DNA from 4 places in the Proteus columbae genome. Region 3 is predicted to be linked to each of the others. Evidence: predicted binding sites of a transcription regulator. Region 3 holds the regulator's gene; each other region holds the start of a gene.
The links. Region 3 encodes Fur, which represses iron uptake genes when iron is present. Its sites were predicted from a motif close to ATAATAATGAGAACNACTATCAA; they were not measured.
Positions count from the first base shown of each region.

Region 1: a site for Fur is predicted at 5,296-5,318, ahead of F1325_RS09335 (TonB-dependent siderophore receptor). Genes of this name have one in related genera too.
Region 2: a site for Fur is predicted at 2,601-2,623, ahead of ftnA (non-heme ferritin). Genes of this name have one in related genera too.
Region 4: a site for Fur is predicted at 3,964-3,986, ahead of F1325_RS03870 (TonB-dependent receptor domain-containing protein). Genes of this name have one in related genera too.

Region 1 is NZ_CP043925.1:1,926,792-1,934,455, reverse strand. It holds gene fhuB (Fe(3+)-hydroxamate ABC transporter permease FhuB) at 1-1,440, opposite strand, end outside; gene F1325_RS09345 (iron-siderophore ABC transporter substrate-binding protein) at 1,430-2,350, opposite strand; gene F1325_RS09340 (ABC transporter ATP-binding protein) at 2,341-3,123, opposite strand; gene F1325_RS09335 (TonB-dependent siderophore receptor) at 3,198-5,282, opposite strand; gene F1325_RS09330 (hypothetical protein) at 5,448-5,660, opposite strand; gene F1325_RS09325 (hypothetical protein) at 6,130-7,664, shown strand, end outside.
Region 2 is NZ_CP043925.1:1,684,737-1,692,400, reverse strand. It holds gene F1325_RS08210 (YebY family protein) at 1-210, opposite strand, end outside; gene copD (copper homeostasis membrane protein CopD) at 258-1,154, opposite strand; gene copC (copper homeostasis periplasmic binding protein CopC) at 1,154-1,546, opposite strand; gene ftnA (non-heme ferritin) at 1,984-2,487, opposite strand; gene F1325_RS08190 (universal stress protein) at 3,189-3,623, shown strand; gene F1325_RS08185 (DUF2628 domain-containing protein) at 3,939-4,319, shown strand; gene F1325_RS08180 (class IV adenylate cyclase) at 4,506-5,096, shown strand; gene nqrE (NADH:ubiquinone reductase (Na(+)-transporting) subunit E) at 5,432-6,031, shown strand; gene F1325_RS08170 (methyl-accepting chemotaxis protein) at 6,734-7,664, shown strand, end outside.
Region 3 is NZ_CP043925.1:1,096,047-1,103,710, forward strand. It holds gene glnS (glutamine--tRNA ligase) at 1-1,378, shown strand, start outside; gene chiP (chitoporin ChiP) at 2,016-3,410, shown strand; gene F1325_RS05100 (DUF817 domain-containing protein) at 3,972-4,811, shown strand; gene fur (ferric iron uptake transcriptional regulator) at 4,940-5,386, opposite strand; gene fldA (flavodoxin FldA) at 5,576-6,103, opposite strand; gene ybfE (LexA regulated protein) at 6,377-6,685, opposite strand; gene ybfF (esterase) at 6,897-7,664, opposite strand, start outside.
Region 4 is NZ_CP043925.1:833,287-840,950, forward strand. It holds gene F1325_RS03865 (TonB-dependent receptor) at 1-1,824, opposite strand, end outside; gene F1325_RS03870 (TonB-dependent receptor domain-containing protein) at 1,840-3,912, opposite strand; gene fbpC (ferric ABC transporter ATP-binding protein) at 4,129-5,169, opposite strand; gene F1325_RS03880 (ABC transporter permease) at 5,185-7,263, opposite strand; gene F1325_RS03885 (ABC transporter substrate-binding protein) at 7,338-7,664, opposite strand, start outside.

The sequences.
Region 1 (7,664 bases), 830 kb from region 3:
TAATGCAATACCCGTTAAGATTAAACTGGCAGGGGCATATTGGTGCCTTTTACCCAACACTAATAAGATAATCATAACAACGCCGCTTCCTAATAACGCAGTTCCCCATTGTGATGTTTGTAAAGTGCTTCCCAGAATTAAGCTAGAAAATACCAAAGCGAAGGTTGCACCTGATGAAACACCTAAAATATCTGGGCTGGCTAACGGGTTATAAATTAAACGTTGTAAAATAACGCCAGCAATAGCCAGTGCAACACCAGCAAAGAGTGCTGTTAATAGACGAGGAAAACGCAAAGCCCATTGATAAACGGAAGGTATTTCCCATAGCCATTGGCGCTCATTAATATGAATAAACAGGGTAAGCGCTAATCCAAGTATTAATAATGCCGTTATTCCTATGACCGTATAATTCGATATTCTTTTAGTTTGAGAAATAATTGAAATAGAAAGCTGATCTTGAGCTCGCATTTTCTTACGACTAAACCAAATTAATGCTGGCGCCCCAATAGCCGCTGCCGTAACACCACTAGGAATAACTGTATTGAGCCACTGACCAACCCATATCGCAAGACTATCGGTAATTAACAGCAAACATATTCCCATTAATCCACTTGCAATGAGTTCTTGGCTAGCCGTTCTAGCTCCTAATGTTCTAACTATATTAGGTGCAAGTAATCCGATAAAACTAATTACACCAACAGCCGTAATAGAAACAGAAACTAACCAAGTACTTAATATAATAAAAAAGGCAAATGCAGGTAAAACAGAAAGCCCACGAGCCGCCGCACCTTCATGCCCTAAACGTAATAAAGTGAGAATACGAGGTGCAAAGATAAAAATAAGTAAAACAGGTGTTATTCGTGGTAATAACCAATAAACTTTATCCCAGCCATCTTGTGCTAAATCACCAGCTCCCCACATGAATATATTTTGAGCAAATTGTGAGTTTAATGTCACTAATGCCGTTGCAATAGCGCCTAATAAAATATTGACCACCATACCTGAAACAACTAAAGGTAAGCCGGTCATATTGCGAATACCTGCAATAATAATCACCAGAGAAAAGGCTAATAAAGCGCCAATTGTTGCAGCTACTGCACTGTAATCTGTAACCCAGCCAGTGAACCAAATATTAACGATCACTAAGGCTAGCCAAGCACCTGATGAAGTTCCTAAGGTTAAAGGGGAAGTTAAATTATTTTGCGTTAATTGCTGCATTAAACTGCCAACAACACCAAATAACCCGCCAATAACAACGGTCATAGCTAAACGTGGTAATTGTGCATGCAAGAAAAAAACATCAGCAAAAGGAATTGTTGTGGCTGAATTAGCCAATAAATACAATTGATGAGATAAAGAAAGAGAATTATCAATTTGTAAGTTGGTAATGCTTAATAAGATAATTACCAAAAAATAGAAAGTAAGTTGCTTAATTTTCATTACTAGGTGCCATATCTAATAAGCTTTCAGTAATGGCTTGCGCCATTAATGTCAATGATGTCATTCCTCCATAATTCCAGACAGGTTTGACTGAATGAAAATGCCCATTTTGCACAAATGGCATGGCTTTCCATAATACTGATTTTTGCAGTTTACTTTCATCAGGAAAAGGCAACATATAAAGGACATAACCATGTTTAATCTGTTGCAATACATTCATTCTTCGTTGATCAATACCCCAAGGTTGTGGCGGTAATGATATTGCCGATTTCAGCCCCAGCTTATTTATCACATATTCGGTTGTTGAATTTTCAGTATATAAAAAGATGGAGGTGAGCGTAGAAAAACGGATCACTTCTACTTCAGGTAATGTGATAAATGCCTGCTGTAACTTTGCTTTAAATTGCGCAAAAGTAGCGTCCATTTCAGCTAACTTTTGTTGTGCGAGAGCTTCTTTTCCCAAAAGCGAAGCAAGGGTATTAAAATGCGCCAGAGCGACTTGTGCCGCATTATCTTGGCGAGAAAAATTAGGTAAATAAACCACAGGAGCAATGGTTTCTAATACAGGTAATAAATCTTGTTGTGAGCTTGATGCTAAAATAAGGTCAGGTTTTAACGTCGCTATTTTTTCTAAATTAGGCTCTGCTCGCATACCAACTTCTTCAATAGAATTCGGTGCAATAGGGTGAGCAACCCATTGGTTATAACCTGCAATTTCAGTTGCCCCTACGGGGTTCACTTCAAGTGTTAATATTTGTTCAAGTAAATCCCAGTCTAAAACAATAATGCGTTGCGGTGTGTTAGAAGCCTTTTCATTATTATGTTGCGCCGCATTTACTGTGGGGGTAATTAATAAAATAACTAAACAAAAGGACAGTAAATTAACTATTGTTTGTAATATTACACGCATACCACCGCCACTTTATGTTGTTGTGAGCCTTTATTATCAGGGTGTTCAATCAGCTTAATGGGTGTTTCATAAAGCGAGGAGAGTCGCTCATCATCAAAAAGTAATGAGACCTCACCTTCAAACGCAATTTTCCCTTTTTTAAGTGCGATGATATGAGTGGCATAACGCAAGGCAAGGTTAAGATCATGCAAAATAACAATAATACCAACGTGCTGAGTTTGATTTAACTCACTCAACAATTCCATTAATTGGTATTGATGATGTATGTCTAATGCCGAGGTTGGTTCATCTAATATCAAGATCGGTGATTGTTGAGCGAGTAACATTGCAACCCAAGCCCGTTGACGCTCACCACCTGATAAATCATCTGCAAGCGTGTCAGCGAAAGGAAGTACTCCCGCTTTTTCCATCGCCATTGTGATAATTTCATCATCTTTTTTATTCCAACGGCCTAATGTTCCACGCCAAGGAAAGCGTCCTAAACACACTAATTCTCTGACAGTTAATCCAGCAGACGCGGGAAGTTTTTGGGGAAGAAACGCGATTTGTTTAGCCAAATCACGAGGCTTATATTGTGAGATATTACGGTTATTTAGTGTGAGACATCCACTATCAGGGATTTGCTGACCCGATAACAAACTGACGAGTGTCGATTTACCTGAGCCATTATGGCCAAGCACAATGGTTAATCCTGAATCTGAAATACGCAGTGAGGGTATTGATAGAATAGTGCGTCCACCGCGATCCATTTGAATATTTGAGAGTTCAAACATGGTCACTCATTTATAAAATCATATTCCGCCTTTTATTGCATGGTTAACAATAAAAAGCGGAATAAAAAAGAAAATTACCAGCGATATTTAGCGTTTAATAAAACAGAACGAGATTGCCCGTAATAGCAGTAATAATCACAGCCAGAGAGATATTCTTTATCAAGAATATTGTTGATATTTAACTGTAATTGCCACTGTTTATTGAAATTATAGGTTGCTGCCATATCCCATAATGTTGCACTTGGTACCGTTAAATCACTGCTCTTAGGATTATCTTTAGATTTACCTAAATAACGAACACCTGTTCCCAAGGTTAAATCTTGAGTTCCTGTTATTGGGATAGTGTAACTGCCCCAAGCTGACGCGGTGTGTTTAGGAATTAAACCTGCTTGTTGTTTACCTCTATTACCCGTGTCATCTGTTTGCATATCGGTATAGGTGTAATTGGCTTTTAACGCTAAACGTTCCGTTAATTGCATTTCACTTGTTACTTCAATACCTTTTGAAGTCACTTTACCTGTTTGTGTTGAAACAAATGTCGTTGGGTTTGCAACAAGCGCATTTTTCTGAGTGATATCAAACCAAGCAATATTAAAGTAGCCATCCATAAAATCAGGTGTATATTTCACACCTGCTTCAATTTGATCACCTTTTAACGGTTTATACAGATCCTTTGTTGCTGGATCGATAGTGCTCATTACCTCAAAGGACTCGGAATAACTGACATAAGGCGATAATCCATTATCCGCTAAATACATTAATCCTGCATTCAGGCTAAATTCGCTATCAGTACGAGATTTATCCTCATTTTTTACTTTTGCTGTATTTTCTGTTTTTACCCAATCTTGGCGTACACCAGCAACGGCAACCCAGCGACTATCAAATTTGGTTTGATATTGTGAATAAAGGCTATATTGGGTTTTATCAATAGTTCGATTAACGTTATCTGCTGGATTGAGTGGGGTATAGTTTCCGTAAATAGGGTTCCAAGGATTAATGGTGCCAAAACTATAATTATCTTGTTCATCACCTTTAGTTTGGTGATATTGCAATTCTGCGCCTGCTAATAATGTGTGCTCAAAGTTATCCGTATCCCATTCACCGACCACATTATTATCAAAGGTAATACTTTGATTTTTACCATCACGGAAAACAACACCGCGATTCAATTCTGTTGCTGTTATATCTGAATTAGGAAATGCATAAACGCTACGTAAAAGCAGATCGTTATAACCATAATTTAAACGTTGAGAAAAACGCCAAACATCATTGATATTACTCTCTAATAAATAACCAGCTGAAATTTGGGTTCGTTTATATTTATCGTATCCTGGTTCACCTAAGTTGGTAGTAGGCTTTATTTTACCAAAAGGAGATGAAATTAATGTACCGGCAGCAGGGAAGAAAGGATTAGTTGGCGTACCGTCATCATGCAAATAGGTTGCCATAAAGGTTAATGATGTATCATCAGTCAGGTTGATCGCGACACTTGGCGCAAGGTAAATACGCTCATTATCAGTGTGAGATAATTCTCCATCTGATTTTTTCATTAATCCAACAAGACGATAGCGCACACGTTTATCATCGGTAGCACTTGAAACATCAAAACCTAAACCACGTTGGTCATTATTTCCGACCTCAAGAAATACTTCATTTTGAGGTTTAAAACTAGGCTTCTTTTGTACCACGTTAACCGCACCACCTGGTGTCGATTCACCAAATAATACCGCCGATGCGCCTTTTACCACTTCAATTTGTTCAAAACCATAAGGCTCTAATAACCATGTATAATAACCATCACGGAAAAGGCGGCTACCATCTAAATAGGTTGCTGCTTCAAAGCCACGAACACGAAGCCAATCTGTGTCGTTATCCGCACCATAAGGTTGAGAGACAACACCAGATGTATAACGCAATGCTTCATCTAATTTTTGTGGAGCATGTGTTTCTAGATCTTGTTGAGAAATAACAGAAACCGATTTAGGTGTTTCTTGCAAACGTGTATTTACTTTTAGTGCTTGAGCGCTCACAACAAGCTTCTCAACGTGTTCTGTTTTTGCTGTTTCTTCAGCAAAAGCCTGTGTAGTCAAAATAAAAGGAAGGGTGGCAGAACAAATTAATGCCACAGGTTTCAATTTAAATGCATAAAAATTAACCACAATAAGTCACCGAATAATAATCATTACTATTACCACTATTATTCATGTAATCGATACTAAGGTAAATTAATTTATGCAAAAATGTCTATAAATGATAATTTTTCGGGTTAATTAACTGCTTATGTCAATCCAAGCAAGGCGTCCACCGACAGAAGTGCTGCGATGTCATGCATGGTGGCTTAAGCATAAAGTTCGCATTCCTGCTAATTGCTGTGAATACCAAGCTCCTCCTCGCATTAAAGAGCGTTGGCCATAATTTCGTAAATAAACCTGATCGTGATCTTGCTGATTTATTGCTGGATATAATCCTAATGCTTTAAATAACGTGGGTACATCAAGATTATCAGCGGCCATTATTGCGTTAAAATCACCATCCATTAATCCAGCAGGATAACCATTATCTGAGGGTGCGCCGTTATAGTGTTTTATTGAAGTTGATAAATTAGATTAATTTTATATTACACGATTTATTACTCAGGATTATTATGATTCGCGTATATATAAATAAATGTGATATTGATAAAAATAAAATAGATAAAATTCCTACTAAAAAAATGGATATGACATCTCATTGAAAAATAAATAATTTTTTCAGTAAAGACAAAGAATAGACAGTTTTAAAATTAATGCGTGCATATATTACAATCAAAAAACAGCCATTATATAAAATAGAAATAAAGTTATAGATGAGAATACTTAAATTGTATTATTGATACAATGGCATATGTTCTACATTATAAAAAGAAAAGTATTTTTTATTAAAATAATCAAGACATTTATTTACATTAAGTAATTTTATTATTATTTATTATTATCTTACTTTAAATTTTTTCAAACTAGGCGAAATATGAATAGCATAACCATAGGAAATAGTAAACTAACATCAGCTCAGATTAATAGCGTTTTATCTGGAGAAAAAGTCAATAAAGTCATGACTATCTGGGATAAGATAAAAGATTTTTTCCATATTAGCGATAAAAAGCAAGTCATGACATTACTTTATGATGTTTATTATAACCCTAAAGTTTCATTTTTAGATAAAATAGGTAAATTTCAAGAACTAAGGAATTTATCACTAAGTGATTATAAAGATACATTTAACATTAAAATAGATAATAATGTTTTTTATTTTGAGATCAATTTTATTCAGGATGGTACACATATATTTAAAATTGGTTGCTCAAAAGAACAAAATGAGAATATTATTAATAATCAAAGCATTAAATCATTGTTTAATCAATTACCCCAAGATGATATTAATCATATAGTATCAATAGTAGTAGATAAAGTAGATAAAATAAATAAAATGGAAAATAAAAACACGGAAGAAAAAATAGAATTAATAAGAAGCAGTTTATCATTATTATTGAATGATGATAATTATAGAGATAACGAACTAGATTCTTTAAAAAAAGGAAAATCAAAACTAAATGAGGTTGCATCAAAAAAAAATTGTAGTGGAATGACAAAAAAATATGTGATGGATAAAATATGGGAAATAATAAAAGAAAATAGTAATGAAGAATATAATGATTCTTATACCAGTTTATTACTAAACAATATTTTTAACGATAAATTTTATTCAACCTATAATATAATACATAGTTATCTGGGATTGAAAGAAATTCTCAATAAAGACAGAAAAATATTAGATATAGAGTTTACACCAGAAAAAGTAACTTTTTTTCTTCTAGATGAAAATAATAATAAAATCATATCCAATGAACATTCAAATATAACAAAGGAATTTAATTTAGACTTTGCAGCATTTGAATACATCATAAATAATGAAAACTTATACAATAATGCAACCTTAAAGGAAGACAAAGAAAATTTAAATAATTTTTTATCTACTTACGATACATTAAGTGAAAAATTAAATGAAAAAGATAAAGGCGACCTTTTTATTAACATATTGAATTTAAAGGCGGAAAAAATAACATTAGGTGGAAAATTAGATTTAATTAAATCGATATCTAAACAATATAATAATAGTAATATAGATAAAAAACTGGACATTAAAATAACTCAAGAAAAACAAATAAAATTTAAGATTAAAACTAGTGAAAAGGGGAAAGAAAATGTATTAAAACTTACCATCCCTTATGATGATAATAATTTAGGTTTGCTTAATATAAATAACTTTAACAATAGCGACTTTTCCACTGAAAACAAAATAAATATATTAGCAAATTTAGATAAGTATAATAAAAACTCAACCATATTAAAAATCTTTTATTATCATAATTCTGAAAAACCTTCAGAGTTAAAGGAAGAATATGGAAAAGAATATGGAGAAAAATTTGAAAAAGAATTTCGCGAAATAATCGAGCCTTTATTGATGGATGAAAAAAAGACAAATATTTTTGAAATTAGTACCGA
Region 2 (7,664 bases), 590 kb from region 3:
CATTGCAATTTCATTAAGTGGATACTGCATCAGTGTTGCTGGATTAATCACAAACCAAGCACCATCAGCACGGCAATTGAGCATCACTTCTTCTCGAGTAAATGGCCAATCGTCACCAAATTGAAGTTTACTGACCGTTGAAATAGGTGCCGCCGAGAATGCTTGAAAAGAGAAAAGCATTAACATTCCCGCTAATAAAAAACGTTTCATGTGGATGTCTCACTTAAGAAATTAGGTTTTTTCGATTATATAACAATCTATACGGGTGAGTTAATCGCAAAGATGGCTACAGTAAAAATAACCATTGTTCCAAGTAATAGTTCAAACCAACTATTTACTAGCAACCATTGAAAGTTATTTTTCTTACGGATATGAGGAACTAAGACATAACGATTGATTACAGCTAGGCCAAGCATTAACACCACTAAGCTAATTTTAAGCCATAACATACTTTGATATTCAGATGATAATTGTACGGCTGGCCATCCTGGAATTAACATAACGGCACTGATAACACCGGTAATAATAACCAATAAAACAGCAATATGACCAAAAAGTGAAAATCGCTTCATTGTACTAATGATAGGTTTGATCATTCCATCTGCAAGCTCGTCTTTATTCCGTAAAAATTGCAAACAAGCAACAAATGGCCATAAACCACCAAACCAATAGGCAGCACTAATAAGATGAATACTTTGGTTAACTTTGTAAAATATCGCTTCTGATCCTGCAAACATGGCACCATGACCAATTGATGCATGTAAGATCAACATAATTGAAGCAACAATTAATAAAGAGAAGTTACGAATATAACGTTGGTGTATAAATAAAACGGCTAATGCAACGGTTGCTAATACCAATTGCCATTGCCAAACTTGACCAAAAGAAGTACCTAATACCGCTTTCCATATTTCGAATGACCAAGCGTCTTCCCATCCATTTCCCATAATACCAGATTGCACAACCATCCATAAATAAGTCGTAATAAAGACAGTGACGGTACTAATGGCTAATGCAGGGCGCAAACGGACTTGAATAAGAGGAATGAACTTATCTTTTGCAAGAATGGCAGCCGAGAAGCTCAGTCCGAACATAAACATGACTGCCACGAAATGGAAAAAACGGCATAAAATATAAACGTCTTCAGGTGTCATTATTTTACACTAAATTGATAAGAACCTTTTGTCTTGTGCCCATCAACAGAAACAACGTTCCAATTAACTAAATAATTACCTTCTGCTAAATCACTTTCTAAAGGCAATAATAATTTAGTGTTGTTAACAGGATCTAAACTCAGTTTTCCTACGGTAATTTCTTTACCGTCGCTATTAGTGACTTTAATTTTGCTAAAGGCTAATTCAATACCTTCAGAAAAGTCTAGTGTGATAACTTTAGGCGCTTGCGCTTGTTCAATAGCAGCACCTTCAGCAGGTAACTGTGATTTTAAGTGTGCGTGTGCTAATGCTTGTTGGTATGACATACCAAGGAATAAAACAGCAATAGCCGATAATTTACCCCAAGATGTCTTAAGTGTATTTAATGACATAATAACCTCTTAAATTACAGGTGATTTTTTTATTTATGAAAATATTTTATAGCAAATTTACGTCAAGATCTTCGCTTCTTGATATTAGAAATAAAAGGTTGTGAACTAGCACTCAAAATATATGTTATTTAGACCAGTTTCTGTTTCAAATATCACCCATTTTTACACTTTGAGAAAATATAATACCCATATTGACAGTCTAAACAGTTCAATACATAACCAAATACAACTAAAAGTAAAATAACCACTCTGTATAAATAACATGGGGTAGGTATTTTTTAGGGTAAAAAACAGACAATGTAAGTAAGAGAAGAGATAAGAATAGCAACAATAGAAAGGGAGGTAATATAGAAGAATAAAAAACGCCCTGCTATTCATTCACAGCAGAGCGCAATAATTCATTTATTAATTTAGGCTATTTAAAGCTTTATTAATAATTAGACATGTGCAGATGTTGATAATGTGTTCAGATCTTTATCTAACAAGAATAAAGCTTTTCCACTGTCACCAACCATTGCTAATTTATCAAGGATTGATTTGAATAATTTTTCTTCTTCATGCTGCTCTGCAACATACCATTGTAAGAAGTTAAATGTTGAATAATCCTGAGTTGTCATTGCAACATGCGCTAATTTATTAATCTCAGATGTAATATGTTTTTCATGTTCGTAAGTTTTATCGAATAACTCAGATAATGATGAAAACTCAGCAGGTGGAGCTTCAATCGCCCCAAGTAAAGGCATTGCACCTGTATCACTTAAGTAATCAAATAAGCGGTGCATATGTTCCATTTCTTCACGAGAGTGAGCTTTTAAAAATTTAGCAGCCCCATCAAACCCTTTATCGTCGCACCAAGCACTCATTTGCAAATACAGATTTGCCGAATAAAACTCTAGATTTAGCTGTTCATTCAATTTGTTGATCATATCTTGATGTAACATATTTTACGTTCCTTGCGATGAAAATTAACATTATGGATATTATGCACAGTTAAAAATAAAAATATAGCTATTTAAGTGTGCTTTTATTTATTTTTTTTAATTAATTAGCCGTAATAAAAATAAAAACCAATCTCATTTGTAATATGCTTTTAATACTATTAAAAAGCTAAATAGCATTTATTATCATTAAGATAAAACATGTATTTAACCATTACATAAAATAACCTAACGCATTGAAATATATAAATATAATATTTCACTTTTGACTTTTAATTTTAGTTTCCATATTTATTAACTTTTTCTTTATAATCCAAGAAATTAAAATTAGCATTAAATAAAAATCATATTCCAACCATTAAAAAATATTCAAAAATAAGCTTTACCATATATCAATAAATATATACAACGTAATATCTACAATAATCATCATTAGAAAAATAAAATATCCTTCTATTACTTGTTATCATTCCCTATTTTTTTATGATTTCTATTTGATATTGCTACATATTTATTTTTCAGACAGCAGTTTTTTTCACTCTTTTCACATAAAAAAATACATAACTCTCAAAAAATAAAAATAATTCCAATTTTTGTGCAGTTTTTCATTTTGACTGATAAGATTAGTAGGCAACTCATATTTGTATGCACAAAAAATTAATATAAAAGCCCTAATCATAATAAAAGGTTAATTAGGAGCCACTATGACAAAAACAGTGTTAGTACCCGTTGATTTTACAGAGCTTGGTTTATTAGACAAGGTTGTGTCTCATCTAAAAGCATTGTCTGTCGCTGACAAATTGAATATTCATTTTTTATCAGTCATTCCAAGTTATGAGTCTTTTGTCGGATTTGCATTCGCAGGCCAAGATAGACTAGCAAGTGACAAACAACGTATTGAAATTGCATTATCCACACTAAAAGAAAATTTATCGCACATTGATATTCCCAATAGTACAACTCAATTTTACGTGTCTATAGGCAATCCTCGCGATAAAATTTTAGAAACCGCAAAAAAAATTCAAGCAGAGCTGATTGTCATTGGTTCTCGTAATCCTGGTATGAAAACTTATCTTCTAGGTTCTACCGCATCTTCAGTGGTTAGTTACGCAGAATCATCTGTATTAGTCGTGCGTTAATCACTCACTTCCTACTTCCATAAGAAATCTGGTATTCGTCATAAGCCAGATTTCTTATTCTTTTCACCATAAAATCCATTCAAAATGATATTTTATTTTATCCTGTTTATTTTTAAGAGTAATTATTAAAAATATATTCTGAAGCAATAAGATAATTATTAAAAAATGACTAGAAATACAGTCACTTTAATGCTTTTTATATAAACTCTTATATTAATAATCTCTTAATAAATTTATATTGTTCATGATGTTAAATTATGTAAAGATACTTTTCTATTAAGGCTAAATTTAATCAACAGAGTAAAAGGAATTAAAATGAATAAAGAACTTTCTGAAAAATGGCAAGAGCGTTTTTCATTTTTTGATAAATATGGCTCACCTAAAACGCCAGAATTTAAAGCTGCTTATAAAGAACTCTCCTTTGGTAAACGTATTCTTATTGGAATGAATATCTGGGCATTTTTCTTTGGTTTTATTTACTTTCTTATTTTAGGTTTATGGCGCAAGGCATTAACATTATTTGCTATTAATATTGCCATTTTTACTATTATTGGTTTTTTACCTGTAAACAATAGTGTTATCAATGCTGTGGGTATCGCAGTTAACATTTTATGGGCGATAACAGCCAACTATGCATACTACTTAAAAGAAACCAAAAATGATCAAAGTTGGAACCCGTTCGAAGGTGTTCTGTAATAATAAAGGGGCAACGCCCCTTTATTTTCCCTTATATCTTTTTTTAATAACACTATATCCTCTTATCCTTATTTCATAGTAATTTTATCCATTACTCTATTTAAATATTTTCATCTAATTTACTAAAATAGAAAATAATGAAATAACACTAAAAGTTCGTTTTTATCTCAGAAGAGCACCTTGTTAATGCGCTATAATTCATTAACGCTAAATTGGGGAAAACGTATGTCTGAACACTTTCAAGGTAAATTTGAAGCTGAACTAAAATATCACCTTCAAAATCCACAAAATTTTATTAATGAATTAAAAAAATCAGGAGCCACATTATTTACACCTGAGAATAAAGAAACAGATTGGTACATGGAACATGATAATACTGAATTTTCAACTCCAACCATCAGTTTATGCGTAAGAAAAATGCTACCCTCAGGAATAAATCTTCTTATCGTTAAAGGCCCTGATTTATCACAATGTGAAGCCGTTCGCATCGAAGATGCAGAAAAAACAGTCTCTATGTTTACGACACTTGGCTACCATTGTATTCTCAATTATACAAAATCAAGAGAAATCTATTTTCTAGATGAGTTTCATATCACAATTGATAAACTAGATAAATTAGGCTCATTTGCCGAGTTTGCTATCATGACGGACGACCAAAGCAAACTATCACTCTACACGGTTCAATTAAGACATTTAGCCGCAAAATTTGGTTTTACAGAAAAAGATCTTGAGAAAGATAACTATAAAACACTCATGTTAAACAACCTCAAATCATAAACAATTTTATTCAGTAAACATCTCTATAAAAATAATTAAAAACTTTCTCATCTAAGCATCGATATGCTATCAACAGATATTGATGCTTTGTCATTTCTAATGCTTTTTATCCTACCCACTAACAATAAAAAATGGGGTTTTAAATAGAAGATTTATTTGAATCCTATATTTATTACATTTATCCAATAATTTTATTTTCCTTATCTTAAATAAATCTCACTCTTAGTCAAAAAATGTCATTTAGATCTAATTTTAAAGATATTTTTGCAATACCACTTATATTAATACACTGTTTTTAATAGAATTAGTAAAAAAATATATTAACAGGAGGGTTTATGCTTGAAAATTACCTTAATATCTTTATTAAGGCAACTTTTGTTGAGAATATGGCATTAAGTTTCTTTTTAGGAATGTGTACTTTTCTTGCTGTTTCTAAAGAAGTAAAAACCTCATTAAAACTAGGTCTTACTGTTACTGTCTTACTTATTATTGCTACACCTATCAACAACTTAATCTATCATTTTATCCTAAAGAAAGACGCGATAGTTGAAGGTATTGATCTTAGCTTTCTTAGATATATTACTTTTATTGGCGTTTTAGCGGCACTAGTTCAAATTTTAGAAATGTTTTTAGATAAATTTATCCCTTCACTTTATCATTCATTAGGGATCTTTTTGCCTTTATTGACTATTCATTGCGCTATCTTTGGTGCCACCATTTTTATGGTTGAACGTGATTACACATTTACTGAATCAGTGATATATGGTGCAGGATGTGGCATAGGTTGGTTACTTGCGATTATAGCCCTCTCAGGTTTACGTGAAAAAATGAAATATTCAGACATTCCGAAAGGATTGAGAGGATTAGGGATCACATTTATCACAGTAGGATTAATGTCACTTGGTTTTATGTCATTCTCTGGCATTTCACTTTAATAACTTATTTTTATCTTTAATCTTATGTGAAATTTTCATACATCATTAGGATCATTCCTGATGTGATCTTTATTTATAGGCGGAGGGGTTATAACCCTCCCGCTTATAGCGATTTCGTCTGATTTCTTATTTTTTATCTATTGCAATCTTTTTATCTTCCTCTCATTTATAACGTTAAGTTCTCTTATTTGTTCTATTAAATAAACAAAAAATAATTTAATTTATTGCTGTTTTAATCATTATTAATTTTTTATTTTATAAATAGAAACACTGGCATTATTTAAATCTAATTGTTCAAAAATAAACTAGTCAATCACATAAAGTTAATAATAAATCAACAGGTTAACTATATTCCACGAAGGTGATCTCTTTTATATCATTTTTATTATTTATCTTTAACTTTTAATATTTAAGAAAAATTAATTAAAAATCAACGTGTTACAAAATAAATAAATACATTTAATAAATTTATTAATCAGAACAATAAATAAGCATAAAGAATATTTATAAAATGCCGATACTATTTTTTAGTATTTGAAAAAATCAAAAGGATATATGGCATTAAATCAAAGAGTGACCTAAAAACATATTTTCATTTGTTTTTTTAATTCTTTGTCTATACCAGTTACAGGAAGTAAAAATAAAACTTAAAAATCAATAAATTACACAGTTATATTTTTATGAAAAAGGAAATAACATTACATGTTTAAGAACTTCAAACAACGTTATTTGCCAAACGTCTCTTTTAATATGTCGAGTTTAAAAACAACCACCCTAGTTTGGCTTATTACAGGCTCTTTAATCTTACTTCTTGGGCTAGCTTGTGTTTTATTTCTCTCTTCAGTTAATGATTACAAGAGAAACTTAAACACACTAAATAATATCTACCATGAACAATCACTACTAAGTGATACTTGGGAAAATCTACTACAAACACGTAATACCTTAAATAGGGCTAGTTCTCGCCACTTATTAATCATTAATAAAATGGCTACCGCAAATACTGACATATCCTCATTATTACAACAAACTAAAGAAAAACTTCAGCACGTTGAAAATGGATGGGAAAGTTTCAAGAATTTTCCTCATAATGTTGAAGATCAAAGTTATATACAACAATTAGAGCAGAAATATACTGAGCTTAATGCAGCGCTCATTGAATTTTTAGCCTTTCTAGAACAAGGCAAAACATACGAGTATTTAAATCAACCAACACAAACCTATCAAGACAATTTTGAGCAAGCTTATACTAACTATCATCAACAGCTAGAAAATTATTACACGGCTTCATTGGGTGAAGGAGAATTACTGTACGATAAAATTATTTATAGCTTAATTGCCATTTCAATATTAATTGTTATTTTTTCTTTCTTAGTTCAAGTTGTACTACGAAAAAACTTTATTTCACCTTTAAACGCTATAATGAAAAATATCGAAGATATTAGTAATGGAGAATTAGCGACCGATGTCACCACAAAAGGTCTATATGAAATAAATATTCTCACTGCCAATATTCAAAAAATGCGAGATCAGATAAAACGGATCGTCAATAACATCAATCACAGCTCAGGTCTTATTAATTCAGAATTAAGTGATATTGCTGTTATGAACAATAATCTTGCTATTCGTGTTG
Region 3 (7,664 bases):
TCATTACTCCTCAGATTATTTTGATCAACTTTATCAATATGCGATTGAGCTGATTAATAAAGGCTTAGCTTATGTTGATGAGTTAAGTGCTGAAGAAATTCGTGAATACCGCGGTACATTAAAAGAGCCAGGTAAAAACAGCCCTTATCGCTCACGTAGCGTAGAAGAAAACTTAGCGCTGTTTGAAAAAATGCGTGCGGGTGGCTTTGAAGAAGGTAAAGCGTGTTTACGTGCGAAAATTGATATGGCATCACCTTTTATTGTTATGCGTGATCCTGTTCTTTATCGTATTAAATTTGCTGAACACCACCAAACTGGAAATAAATGGTGCATTTATCCAATGTATGATTTTACCCACTGTATCTCTGATGCACTGGAAAATATCACACATTCTTTATGTACTTTAGAATTCCAAGATAACCGCCGTTTATATGATTGGGTGCTGGATAATATCACTATCCCTTGTCATCCTCGTCAATATGAATTCTCACGCCTTAACCTTGAATATACAGTGATGTCAAAACGTAAGCTGAATCAGCTTGTGACAGAAAACATTGTGAATGGTTGGGATGATCCTCGTATGCCAACGATTTCAGGCTTACGTCGTCGTGGTTATACCGCAGAATCTATTCGTGAATTCTGCCTACGTATTGGTGTGACGAAACAAGAAAACAACGTCGAAATGGCAGCTTTGGAATCTTGTATTCGTGATGACTTAAACGAAAATGCACCACGCGCAATGGCGGTTATCGATCCAGTTCGTTTAGTGATTGAAAATATGCCAGAAGGTGAAGAAATTCTTGTTGCACCAAATCACCCAAACAAACCAGAAATGGGTACGCGTGAAGTACCATTTAGCCGTGAGATCTATATTGATCGCGCAGACTTCAAAGAAGAAGCAAACCGTCAATATAAACGTCTGGTGCTAGGTAAGGAAGTGCGTCTACGTAATGCTTATGTGATTAAAGCAGAACGTGTCGAAAAAGACGATCAAGGCGAAATTACGACCATTTACTGTACTTATGATGCAGAGACTCTAAATAAAGATCCTGCTGATGGGCGTAAAGTAAAAGGCGTTATTCACTGGGTAAGCATTCCACATGCTATTCCTGCTGAAATCCGTCTTTATGACCGTCTATTTAGCGTACCAAACCCAGCAGCAGAAGATGATTTCTTATCAACAATTAACCCTGAATCATTAGTTATTCGTGAAGGTTTTGTTGAACGTAGCTTAAAAGATGCTGCTATCGAAAAAGCGTATCAATTTGAGCGTGAAGGCTACTTCTGTGCTGATAAGCTTTCAACAGCGGATAAACTTGTGTTTAACCGTACTGTGGGCTTACGAGACACTTGGGCGAAGATTTCTCAGCAAGGTTAATCTGACGCATTTTAAGACACATTAGTACTTTAATGAATAAAATGCTCGGTAATTATTTATCGAGCATTTTTTTATCTGTTTTACATCTTAGTTTGGATGATTTTTCATCTATTGATATTAAACATTTACTATTCTTAATTTGATTAGTCTTTCGTTTTTTCTTTTTTAGGTGATAACTTTTCATTTATTTCATTTGAAATAGTTTATTCACTATCACTTTATTCTTTTGTTTTTTCATACCATCACGCTAAATAAAACTGTAATAAGAAAAGTGTGATTAATACCGCCTATTTCACACTGTTAAAAAAGATCATTTATAAGTACTGCTTATTATTCCTTTCTATAAAAACGAAATTTCATATCATTTAAAGATTGTTTTATAAAATACATTTAAATCAACTAATTATGATTACTTTTAGTCAATAATTATAAAAGTAAGAAAATGAAACGATCATTTGGTTATGTGTCCTTTGTCATATTTTGATAAAAATTCTTTTTTTTAGGTTGATAATTCGCGTCGCGAAAAATATGCTGTTTCTAACCTAATTTAGGTTTTTTCCCCACTTGGGGTTTTATATTTGGAAATAGGCATTGTGCTTATTTCTTTTTTAGTCAAAGTCAAAGAGGAAACAATGCTATGGTTATGCAACATGCTAAACCAGGCAGGGTGGCACTTGCCGTTATGGGCGCATTGCTTGTAACTGCACTACCTGCAAAAATGTCTCATGCTGAAGGGTTTATTGACGACTCAACCTTAACAGGCGGTCTTTTTTATTGGCAACGTGACCGTGATAGAAAAGAGTTAACACCAAATAGTCCTGATTACGGCAAATACAAAGCTAACTTACACCATTCTACTTTCAACGCTAATTTAGATTTCTCATCAGGCTACCTTGGTGATTTTATTGGTATTGATTTAGCTGCTTTTGGCGCAGCTGAATTGAATAACAGTGGCCCAGCTGCACCTAATGAAATCGGTTTTAGTGATGCAAAAAGTCGCTGGGATGAAAAATGGACTGGCGATCGCAGTGGCATGAGTGTTTATAAAGCGGCTGCGAAATTCAAATTAGGCAATTTCTGGGCTCAAGGTGGATATATTCAACCTAAAGGCCAAAGCTTATTGCGTCCACATTGGAGCTTCTTACCGGGGACTTATCGCGGTGCTGAAGCGGGTGCAGTTTTCGATTTCGATAAAAGCGGTGAATTATCTTTCTCATATATGTGGACGGATGAATATAAAGCACCGTGGTATCGGAATATGTATAACTTCCGTAAAGCTGATCTAGAAACCAATATCAGCTATCTTCACTCTTTTGGCGCCAAATATGATTTTAAAAACAGCCTAGTGTTAGAAGCTGCATTTGGTCAGGCCGATGGTTATATCGATCAGTATTTTGGCAAAGTTTCTTATGATTTTCCAATTGCTGACAATGCATTAAGAACGTCTTACCAATTCTACGGTGCTAAAGATAAAGTTACCGGCGGTGGTGTTAATGACGTTTATGATGGGTTGGCATGGTTACAAGCACTGACTTTTGGTTATACCTACAATGTATTTGACTTCAAAGTAGAAGGAACGTGGGTTAAAGCTGAAGGTAATCAAGGTTATTTCTTACAACGTATGACTCCAGGCTGGGCAACCTCTAACGGTCGTCTTGATGTTTGGTGGGATGGTCGTTCTGACTTTAACGCCAATGGAGAAAAAGCACTTTATGCTGGCGTTATGTATGATCTGAAAAACTGGGATCTGTCAGGTTGGGCTGTCGGTACTTCATATATTTACGCATGGGATGCGAAACCAAGTGGTAAAGCCGTTTATGACCAAGGTCAGCGTATCAGAGAAAGTGCATGGAATGCGGATATTATGTATACGGTTCAAGAAGGTCGCGCTAAAGGTACTCTCTTTAAGCTTCATTATACCCGTTACGATAACCACTCCGATATTCCAAGTTATGACGGTGGTTTTGGTAATATCTTCCAAGATGAAAAAGACGTTAAGTTTAACGTGATAATGCCATTCACTATTTTCTAATATCAGCATAAGGATAAAGTGTATTAATTGCACTTTATCCTGAATAAAACTAAAAAAGCTAAATACGATTACGATAAGTAAAAATAACTAGTAGAAAGATAGAGATGCATTAATTAAGAAGAACCTTACAAATAAGTCTCGTTAATAAAGTGAAGTTGTCAGCAACAGTAGTAAGAAGTAGAAGAGTCGAAGTAAAGAGTCGTTTTAAAATCGCAGTATGTAGTAAAAGTAATGTAGTAAAAGTAATGTAGTAAAAGTAATGAAGTAAAGTCGTCATGTCATGTCGTCTGAGATAAATGTGAGTGGGTTATGTTTATCTCTTGTGCTTCAGTTATTTCGCAGAATTTGCGTAAGGTATTTACCCTAAGTAAAGGCAGTCAGAGTGGGTATCGTAGTGGGGGGGAAATACCTTTATTTTTTCATTCCTTTCTTTTTTTTCGTCCTTTTCATCCTTGTACGTTTTTTTATTCTATGGCAGATTTCTTACCATTCATTTTATCTCACCTTATGTATTATTCCGCATTGAAGGCTGTTCGATAATGCGAGTTTTCAGGAAGAAGCATGTTAAAGCGATTGGATGATTTTTTATTAGAACCACCATTGAAGCCCTTTAAAGGTATAAAACGATTTATTGTTGAATTTCTTTTTTTTGGTGTGAAAGAGGCGCGTTCTTGTTTATTTGCGGGATTTTTCTTTTTTATTTTATTTGCAACGCCAAGTAAAGGTGTCTTTGGTATACCTCGTTATGATGTACTGCTTATTCTCGCTATCGCTTTTCAATTATGGATGGTGTGGGGAAAGCTAGAAACATGGGATGAATTAAAAGCGATTTGTTTTTTCCACATTGTTGGTTTTGTGATGGAGTTATTTAAAACATCAGCGGCAATTGGTTCATGGAAATACCCTGATTTTGCTTACACGAAATTGTGGGAAGTCCCATTATTTACAGGCTTTATGTATTCGGCTGTGGGGAGTTATTTAATTCAAGCATGGCGTTTTTTAAAGGTACGAATTGAACATTATCCACCTTATTGGCTGGCAACATTGGTTGCACTTGCGATTTATATTAATTTCTTTTCTCATCATTTTATTGGTGATTATCGTTGGTATTTAACGGCCTTTATTTTAGGTCTTTATGCTCGTAGTGTGGTTTATTTTACGCCTTATGATACAGAGCGAAAAATGCCCTTATTACTTGCTTTTATTCTGATTGGTTTCTTTATTTGGCTTGCTGAGAATTTTGGTACGTTCTTCGGTGTTTGGCAATATCCAAACCAAATTGGTGCTTGGTCTGCCGTGCATGCAGGGAAGTGGGGCTCTTGGTCACTGTTAGTTATTGTTACTTTTACGATAGTGGTGCATTTAAAACATATCAAACACAGTATTAGTGTGACGAAGTGAATTGATATAGCTTATGTTATCTTTAAGGTGACGTCATTACACGATAATATTGAGGTTCATAGCGGGAGCCAATAAAAAAGGAACTGTTCACAGTTCCTTTTTTTTACTGAGAGATTATCCAGAATGAATTATTTCTCATCATGTGCGTGGCTATCTTCTTTACAATTACCTTCAGCACAATGGCCATATAAATAAAGGCTATGATTGGAAAGTTTGATACCATGACGTTCAGCGATATTTCTTTGGCGTAATTCAATTGCATCGTCTGTAAACTCAATAACTTTGCCACAATCAAGACAAATTAAATGGTCATGATGGTGTTGTTGAGTTAATTCAAATACTGATTTACCACCTTCAAAATTATGTCGGGTAACAATACCAGCATCATCAAATTGGTTTAAGACGCGATACACTGTTGCCAGACCAATCTCTTCACCGATATCGATAAGTTTTTTGTAGAGATCTTCAGCACTGACATGATGGCACTCAGGATCCTGGAGCACTTCCAAGATCTTTAAGCGAGGAAGTGTAACTTTTAACCCAGCATTTTTTAACGCTTTATTATTGTCGGTCATGCGGATTTAATCCTGTTGCTAATGGTGAATTTAATTTTTGTGCTCACAAATGGGCTTTATTCATTAATACTCGGGTGAATAAATAACCTCATTGATTATAGGCATGATATTTAAAAATAAACACCCCACCTATCACACTATCTTAGCACACCATTGAATAATTATCATTCTCAATATTGAGTATTTATATTATCCCAAAATTTCGTCTAGGCTCATTTCTTCTTTGATTTGAGCAACCCAAGCGTCAACACGCTCTTCGGTTAATTCTGGTTGACGATCTTCATCAATCGCAAGGCCGATAAAATGATTATCATCTGCAAGCCCTTTAGAGGCTTCGAAATGATAACCTTCGGTTGGCCAATGTCCTACGATAACTGCACCACGAGGTTCAATAATATCGCGGATAGTACCCATTGCATCACAGAAATATTCTGCATAGTCTTCTTGGTCACCACAACCAAATAGTGCAACAAGCTTACCATTGAAATCAATATCTTCTAGTGTTGGGAAAAAATCATCCCAATCACATTGTGCTTCACCATAATACCAAGTAGGAATACCTAGTAACAGAATATCGAACGCTTCGATGTCTTCTTGACTGGATTTTGCAATATCATGAACTTCGGCATTATCAGCGCCCAGTCTTTCTTGAAGCATTTTGGCAATATTTTCAGTGTTGCCAGTATCACTGCCGAAGAATATTCCTATGATTGCCATAAAGTGAGATAACCTCTTTTATTCTAAATTCGTTATATTTCAAATTGTAGCGTTATTGACTACGTATATTTCCACAAGTCACATACTTCTTGTATGTTTCTAGTGATTCATTCACTTGTCACCTAGCTACACTTCAAAATATTTAGAGTATATTTGTCTGTGTTTGAACAATTACTAGTGAAAGATAAGCATTGTGTTTTCATAATAGAAAACTAAAAACGTATTTTGACGAAAATAGCAGGCTAATTCTGTCGAATTTGTGTGGTTTATCTGCTAACTATTCTTGTTTTGATGCATTTTTAAGGCGTTATTTTGCGCCAATTGCTCTAGTAATATTTCTTCAATAAGTTCACTACGACTGACGTTTCTTTCTGTCGCCAACTCATTGAGAGCATTTACAGCATCTTCATTTAATTTTAACTCAACTCGACGTAAACCATTAACTCTGTCACGTCTTAATTGATTGCGTTTATTAATTCTAAGCTGTTCATCCCGAGAAAGCGGGTTTGTTTTAGGTCGCCCAGGTCTGCGTTCATCTGCGAACAAATCCAGTGTGGTGCGATCAGTTTGTTCTTTTGCCATAAATTTTGCTGTGAAAGGGCGTATACCAATGACTCAATTGCGAAACGCCCAATAATACCCCACATAGTGATGTCTCGCCACTGCTTCCTGAGTTTAACTTATTGTGATTTGGTCTTTTTATCAACAGACGCTATTTTTAAGCACAATAATTATACATTCTACTAAATTATCATTTTTCAGTGACGTTATTTTAAGCTGTTAAGTTTATTAACTAAGCTTTCTCTAAAAAACGACGAATAGCCTTAATAACGGTATCTGGCTTTTCTGAATGTACCCAATGCCCTGTATTTGCGACAACAAAGGCGGTCGCGAGCGGAAATTGACGAGCGATGTTTTCACGATACTCATCTAAAATGTAAGGTGATAAACCGCCACGAATAAATAATACAGGATGATGCCAAGCCGGCACCTCTTGCCAGCCAATAATATCTGAATAAGCATTTTTTATTGCAGGTAAATTAAATAGCCACTCACCATTTTTGAATGATTTGAGTAAAAATTGGATCACACCTTCCTCTTTAATAAAAGGACGCATGATTTCCACAGCATCTTGACGACGTGTGACTTTAGCTTCTGTTACGGCTTCAAGCGCTGCAAAAATTTTGTCATGGCGGCGAACGTTATAAGTAACGGGTGACATATCAATCACAACAATATTTGCAATACGTTCGGGAGCTAATGCTGTCATCGCCATCGCAATTTTGCCTCCCATTGAGTGCCCAATAATAATGGCTTTTGAGATAGTTAAACTGTCAAGCAATGCGAGCACATCTTGCGCCATATCTTGATAATTCATACTTTCGCTATGAGGAGAGTGTCCATGGTTACGCACATCAATTTGTATCACGGTATTATCTTGACGAAGTGCACGACCTAAAACACCTAAATTATTGAGATCACCAAAGAGGCCATGGATCAAGACGATAGGTAAATTAGATACAGGTGTCGTTTCAGGTTGGTGTAATTGATAATTTAGTAA
Region 4 (7,664 bases), 260 kb from region 3:
ATACAGATTGAGTTTATTAGAAAAATTACCGATCTCAATAATGGACGATAATTCAATGCTCTTACTTTTTTCTGTATTAAATTTACTGTTTCCTTGTTCTTCAATTAAATAAGCATAGTGGGGACCATGTGTATAAAGTTCATTAATTTCAGGAGCGCGATAAGAAATATTTTTTTGTAGCTTTAATGTCCATTCATCAATTGGTGTAAAAGATAAGGCTAATGTATTTGCACTGGTATCAAAATGACGATTTTGCAGATTTGAACCTTGTCCTCGACCGCTATTATAATTATCGGGAATATTTAGATGATGATGGGTATAGCCTTTACGGTATCCCGCGGTAATTTCAAAAGGAGATAAATTTAGAGATTCAACCCAATATATTCCATACTCTTTGGTTAATACACTTGGTAAATAAGCATCATAGCCAGATGTTTTCAGATCACGATAATTACCGTTAATTCCAACAGCACCGTTAAGCCGATTAAATAGCGGAGTATGCGCAGTTTCTATCGCTAATTGATGGCTTTTAGTGTTAAATACCGATGATGCAATTTGACCGACCAACTCCTCATCTTTCGATTCAGAATAAGAGTAATAAAAAGCGCTGTCTCTGAAAAATGGCGTTAAGTGATAATGTTTTCCTTGTATATCTATTCGTCGATTATGGTTTGAAACTGAAATAGGTTTGTACATTTCTCGTGTCGTTTTCGACGTGAGATAAGCATATCCTGGTACACCATAAGATGTTTGAAAATCAGTAATAGATAGGCCTAAATAACCATCATCTTCAATATAAGAGAGTGATGCATTACCACTTTGACTTTTTAAAAAGCTATTAGGAATTTCTTTGTTGTTATTTTCAACATAATGCTTGGGCGGTGTTACATGTTCAATGGATGTGGGACTGCCAGGTTTATATTGTGAGTTAGCTTCGTTATCAACATAACCAATACCTGAAAAATAATCTTTATCTTTAAAAGTATATTTATCATCTTCGCTTAATTCATATTCAACTTTGTATTTTTTCCAAAACTCACTAATGTAAGGGTAAGCTTCAGGATTACGGCTGGTAAACACTTTCATATCAACTTGGCATTGATCACGTAACGCAAAGTGACTTTTTAGTTGTTGATAGCTATAGCAAGGTGCTGCTTTAGAATGTGTTGGAATTTTATATCTAGTAACTCGTTTAGTGGCACCCGAAATATTAAAAACCCAGTTTTCTTCATTACTGAATTTAATATTTGCTGATCCACCATTACCGTTATTGGTACTTCCATTAAATGTCACGGCGCCTGAAATCGCTTTTTCAGGCAACTGTGTCATTATCCTATCATCCCACAAATGAATTGCACCACCACTGCTACTACCACCATAAAGTAGTGCTTCAGAGTTTTTACTGATCGATATTTCATTAATTCTGTTCATATCAATGGGAATAGGCATATTTCCGCTGATAAATGAAACATCATTAATAGGAAGATTATTGACTAAAATACCCACTCTATTTCCAGACATGCTACGAATAACGGGTCTTGCGGCATTAGGGCCAAAACCTTCTGCTTGTACTCCTGCGACTTTTGAAACAGTATTACCAATGGTATTGGACTTTATTTGTTCAAGTTGTTTTCCTTTTATCTCTTCCCGATTATTCAGTAACAATGAAGAGAAAGTCTCTTTGTTTTTTATTGATGTTGCTTTAACAGTAATAACATCGTTTGGTATTTCTTTTCCTTTGCTTTTATCTTCATTATTCTCTTTTCCATATAAAGGAGACGACAAAAGCATAAGTAAAATAATAGAGAATTTACTTTTTTTCATAATTATTTTTTATACTTAGAATGTAAGAGTAGTGCCTAATATGATATTACGACCTGGTAAATACATTTCATCTTTAATATAAGAGGTACTGTCTTTTCCTTTTGCATCAAAGATATTATTAACTTTGGCATACAAGGTATAATTGGTATTATCTAAATAGCCAATATATTCACTACCTAAGCTAACTGTATTATAAGATGCTGTTGGCGTTTCGTATTCGGCTGTTTTATTCTGTTTTCCAAAGTGATCAACCTGAATTTTCCCATTTAGATTTTCTGTTAAACTATGTTTAATATAAACGCTTAATCGATAAGCGGGGATCCTTGGAATATTTCCTTTATTATGCAGTAAATTTGCTCTGACATAATCACCAGAAATACCAATTAAGCTATCTTGGTGATAGTAATAATCAATATTACCTTCTATACCTTTGAATTGAGCATCATGTTGTACGTATTGTAATGGTCGAAATCCATTATTTAATTCAGCGCCAGTAAACTTGCCATAAATATAATTATCAATATGGTTATAATAGGTACTAATATTGAATTGAATATCACCTGTTACTTTAGTGACTCCAATATCAATATTATTTGCTGTCTCTGCGGTTAAATTAGGATCGCCTTTTTCAATAGTTCGGCTTGCAGCATGAACACCATTCGCGTAAAGCTCTTCTGCAACAGGTAATCTTTTCGTGTGTGATAGTGATAAATTTAAAAAATAATCTTGTGTAAAATTCCACGCTAATCCAGCAGAAATCGAAGATGCACTCTGTTTATTGTTTTTTTGAGTTTCTCTATTTAACAGTGATTGCCACTCTTGGCGAAAACCTAATTCATAGCGAAAATCGCCGAATTGGTATTCTTCTAATAAAAAGAGTGAGTGATTTTTTGTTTTTGTTGACGGTACATAAGCCTCTTCTCCATAAGCACTAAAATCACGTTGATTAAATTGCCCGCCAATAACACCATGCCAGCCTAAAATAGGTTGATGTGTGAAAGAAAATCTTAATTCATCTCCTTTGTTTTTAAATTGGGTACTAACTTCGTGACCTTCTTTTTCATCATGATGATAATGGGTTCTGGCCGCACTGAAACGTACCGATTCAATACCGGCAAATGGGTTACTTTTTTCACCACGAAGATCCCATCGTTTACTCTCCATAATAATATAAGGAATGCCATGCTCATGTTGTTCATCAGGGTATTCATGATTGTGATCATGATGATGATGACCAACTAAAGGTGGGTGAGTAGGGGCGTGATGATGCTCCTCCTCATGAAAATGAGTATGACCAGGTAATCCATATCGGCGATGTTGTTCACCATAGCCAATCCCAATATAACCCTCATCAAAGATCCATGATGCACCGATATTTGCAGATTGGTTATCTTGATAAGAGCCAGCTAAACGGCTTGCTTCCCCTTGATGTAATGGCTCGGGTTGTTTGTAATTACTTTGGTAACGTTTCGTGCCTTCAATACGCAGAGCTAAATTATCTTGCCCTAATGTCAAACCTGCTGCACCGGTATTTCCTTTAGAAACAGAATCATATTGATAATGTAATTCGCCGTCGTAACCTTTTTCAGGCACTGACATAGGAATTTTGCTATCAATAACATTAATGGCGCCACCTATTGTGCCGCCTCCATAAAGTAATGCTGAAGATCCTTTTAATACTTCAATACGCTGGCTTAAAAAAGGTTCACTCGTGATTGCGTGATCTGCACCAATCGACGAGACATCCATAAGATCACTACCACTGTGCAATACTTTTACTCGGTTGCCTGACATCCCACGAATAACGGGATGCACTGAGCCTCCACCAAAAAAACTGGCATGAAAACCGGGTAGAGATGTCAATGTTTCAGCAATAGATGAACTACGATTAGCGCGTAACTCTTCTTGTGTAATGACAGCAACGGGTGTTGCCATTTTTTCTTGTGGTGTTTGTAAAGGTGTTGAATAAACCTTTAATACCTCATTTGGTCGTTTTTCTTCTGATTTCGTTGTGGTGTTTGCGTTTGCAAATAATGAATAACTTATTGAAATAAAAAGCGTTGTATAACTAAAAACAGACTTTTTCATTTTACTTACCTCCTTTATTTTATAATGTTATAACATAACATTTTGTAAATATTGTAAGTAAATATAATTATCATTAGCAAGTGGTGATTTTTTCAAAATGATAAAATTTTTATAAGTTATTGTAATTTATATATAAAAATATTTTCTATGAAAGAGGGAGAAGAGATGAAAAAAGGCACCTCAAAGGTGCCTTTAAGATAAATAAGATAAAGACGCTTATTCTAGGATAAACATGCCATAAGGGTGAATTTGTAGATAATAACTGTCACCTACATTCGGCTGAAGCTGTGTGGCATTGACTTGTAATAGCAAGGTTTGATTTTGCCATTCTACCGTGACTTCATATTGTGGTCCCATGTAAGCCACATGCACTATTTTACATTGCTGACAGACATCGCCTTGTTGAGATAAGGTAATCGCTTCTGGTCTAACTCCAACTCTAACTTCGGTTTTAGTCGTATTAAATGTATCTGGTTTCGGTAGGCGATATTGGAAGATATCAACATAATCAGCGCCCAATGTGGCTGGGAATAAGTTTGCATCTCCCATAAAGCTTGCCATAAATTCAGACGCGGGTTGGCGATAAAGATTTTGTGGTGAACCTAATTGCATTATCTTGCCTTTATTCATCACTAAAACCATATCAGAAACGGCAAATGCTTCACTTTGGTCATGAGTGACATAAAGAGACGTGATATTAAACTGTTGTTGTAATTCACGAATTTTCTCTCTCATACTACGACGTAAGTTAGCATCAAGGTTACTCAATGGTTCATCAAAAAGTAGAACTTTAGGTTTCAAAATTAAGGCGCGAGCTAATGCAACACGTTGTTGTTGACCACCTGAAATTTGGTCAACAAAACGGTCTTCAAAGCCTGCTAAATCCACCAGCTCTAAGGCTTCAGAAACACGTTGTTTAATTTCAGCCTTAGGGCGCCCCAGCATTTTTAAGCCATAGCCAATATTTTCGCCCAACGACATATGAGGGAAAAGGGCATAAGACTGAAACACCATACAGATGTCGCGTTGCTGGATCGAACGGTCGGTAACATCTTCGCCATCGATAAAAATTTTGCCTTCTGTTGGTTTTTCTAACCCTGCCACTAAACGTAATACTGTTGTTTTACCGCAACCTGAAGGCCCTAATAATGAAACCATTTTGCCTTGTGGAATAGACAAACTGAGATCTTCAATCACCGTGTTAGTGCCAAAACGCTTAATTACATTTTTCAGTTCAACGAAATGTTGTTGTGTCATGATTTATACTCCGTATTACTGTGCATTTTTGGCTTTAGAGCGTGAAACACGGGCTTCGCCAATCAAATAGTCAAATAAGAAAATAATTGCCAACATCACGACGATTAAAATCGAGCCGTAGGCAATTGCGACGCCGTATTCACCATCTTCAACGCGGTTTAAAATATAAGCGGTTGCAACGCGTGTATCTGGTGTAACAAGGAAAACGATGGCACTGACTGTCGTTATCGCACGCACAAAGCTATAAATCAGTGCAGATAAAATAGCAGGGCGTAATAACGGTAACAGCACATAGAAAATGGTTCTCATTGAGTTCGCTCTTAAACTTAGAGAAGCTTCATCAAGCGATTTATCAATTTGTCCTAATCCCGCAATACCTGCACGTATTCCCACAGGCACGTTACGCATTGTCATAGAGATAATCACAATTGCCGCCGTTCCCGTTAAATAGAAAGGCGAGTCGTTAAACGCAAGAATATAAGAGACACCTGCGACGGTTCCTGGTACGGCAAAACAAAGCATGGTTGTGAACTCGATACTTTTTTTACCTTTGAAGTCTTGGCGCACCACGATATAGGCAATTAATAGTCCGAGGATTGCCGTGATCGGCGCGGCGATACCGGCATATAACAAGGTATCTAATAATGAAGGCCATGCACCGTCACTCATTCCTTGACCAAATAATTTGATAAAGTTATCGAGTGTTAAGGTGTAATCAACTCCCCAGTTAACGGTAAAGCTACCGTAGAAAATACTGCCATAGAGCAGGATATTAAAGACAACCCAAATACCTAAAACAGTAGTCACAAATGCGATCAGTGACGATGGAAGAGGTTGAACATCACCGCGATAAGATTTACCTGATACCGTGACGTAAGAGCGTTTACCAATCCACATATACTGCACACAGAACACTAATAGTGAGAAAACTAACAGTGATGCACCCAATGTACTGGCTGATTGATAATCAAGCTGAGAGCCTGTGATATAGAAATAAATTTGTGTAGCGATAACGTCAAAGTTGCCTCCTAAAACTAACGGATTACTAAAGTCAGCAAGAGATTGCACAATTACAATTAAAAACGCATTGGCTAACGCAGGTTTAAGCAACGGCATAAAGACGTTAAAGAAAGTTTGATAACGGTTTGCTCTTAAGGTGTAAGAGGCTTCTTCTAATGAAGGATGAATGGTTTTAATTGCGCCATCTAAAATCATAAATGACATAGGAGTAAAGGCGAGCACTTGCGCCAACCAAATCCCTGTAAAGCCATATAACCAGTTGGTATTTTCAAGTCCTGCGTAAGTGGCAAGAAACTCTGTCACATAACCCGAACGTCCCATCATTAACGTCACCCCTAAACCGACAACAAAAGGTGGTGTAACAATAGGTAAGATAGAAAACACACGGCCGATAATGGCAGAGCGCACTGCAATACGTGACGTATAAATGGCCAGTATTAAACCAAAGAAAGTACAACCTATCCCCACAGCAATAGAAAGCACAATTGAGTTAAGCATCACTTGCACTATATGGGCTTGGCTTAAAATCGCGATAAACTCAAAAGGTGCAAAATTGCCCGCGCTATCTTTAAACATCGGAATAAAAATAGCGATACTAGGGAAGATAATAAAGGCGCCAATCAATGCAACAACAGTTATCAAAGAGCCGATAACAAAGCTATCACCGCCCAGCCATTCAAGGCGTGTTAAGGCGGTTTTCATGATCATTCCCAGAGAAATAAAGAGGATGATCGCAGAATAACCTAAGCCACGTCCTTCAAGGGTTGCACTGACTATCGTAATAAATGCACAAAATAGGGCAAAACCCGCATCAAAATAGTGGCGAGAGCGATTTTCACGTTTAGGAGCAGTTAATGGGCGAAATAGCAGTAAACTCGGTAATAAAAACCAAAGCCAACTGATATTTAGGCTACTCCAGCCATAAGAGGTGAGCAATTCATCTGCTGTTGAGTCTAAAAGACCGTAGTCAAGGCTCCATGATGGCAGTAACGCAAATGCCATCCATGCAATTAGGATCCATAAAAATATGGGATCCCGCCTCTTTTTTTCAGGTAAAGCGAGTGTGTGAGACATAAATCCCCCGAGAGTAAATGTATTTATTATTATGAGAAAAAGAGAGCGAGAGGTTATCTCGCTCTGTTAATGGGCTATTTACCCATTTTTACTTCGGTAACCCACTTATTAATCAGTTCCTTACGTACTTCACTATCGCCATATTTATCCATGTCGTAGTTAATGAGTTTTAAGTCTGATAATTTCAGTGCCATTGGTGAAGATTCAGCCGAGGTATTGGTTAGAATTTGGTAAGATTTACCTTCTTTCCAGCTAATTTCCTGAGCTTCTTTTGAGAGTGTCCAATCTACGAATAATTTTGCGTTATCCATATTGCGGGCATTTTTAATGATACTGACACCACCGATTTCATACCCTGTACCTTCACAAGGTGAAATCAATTCAAGTGGAGCGCCATTTTC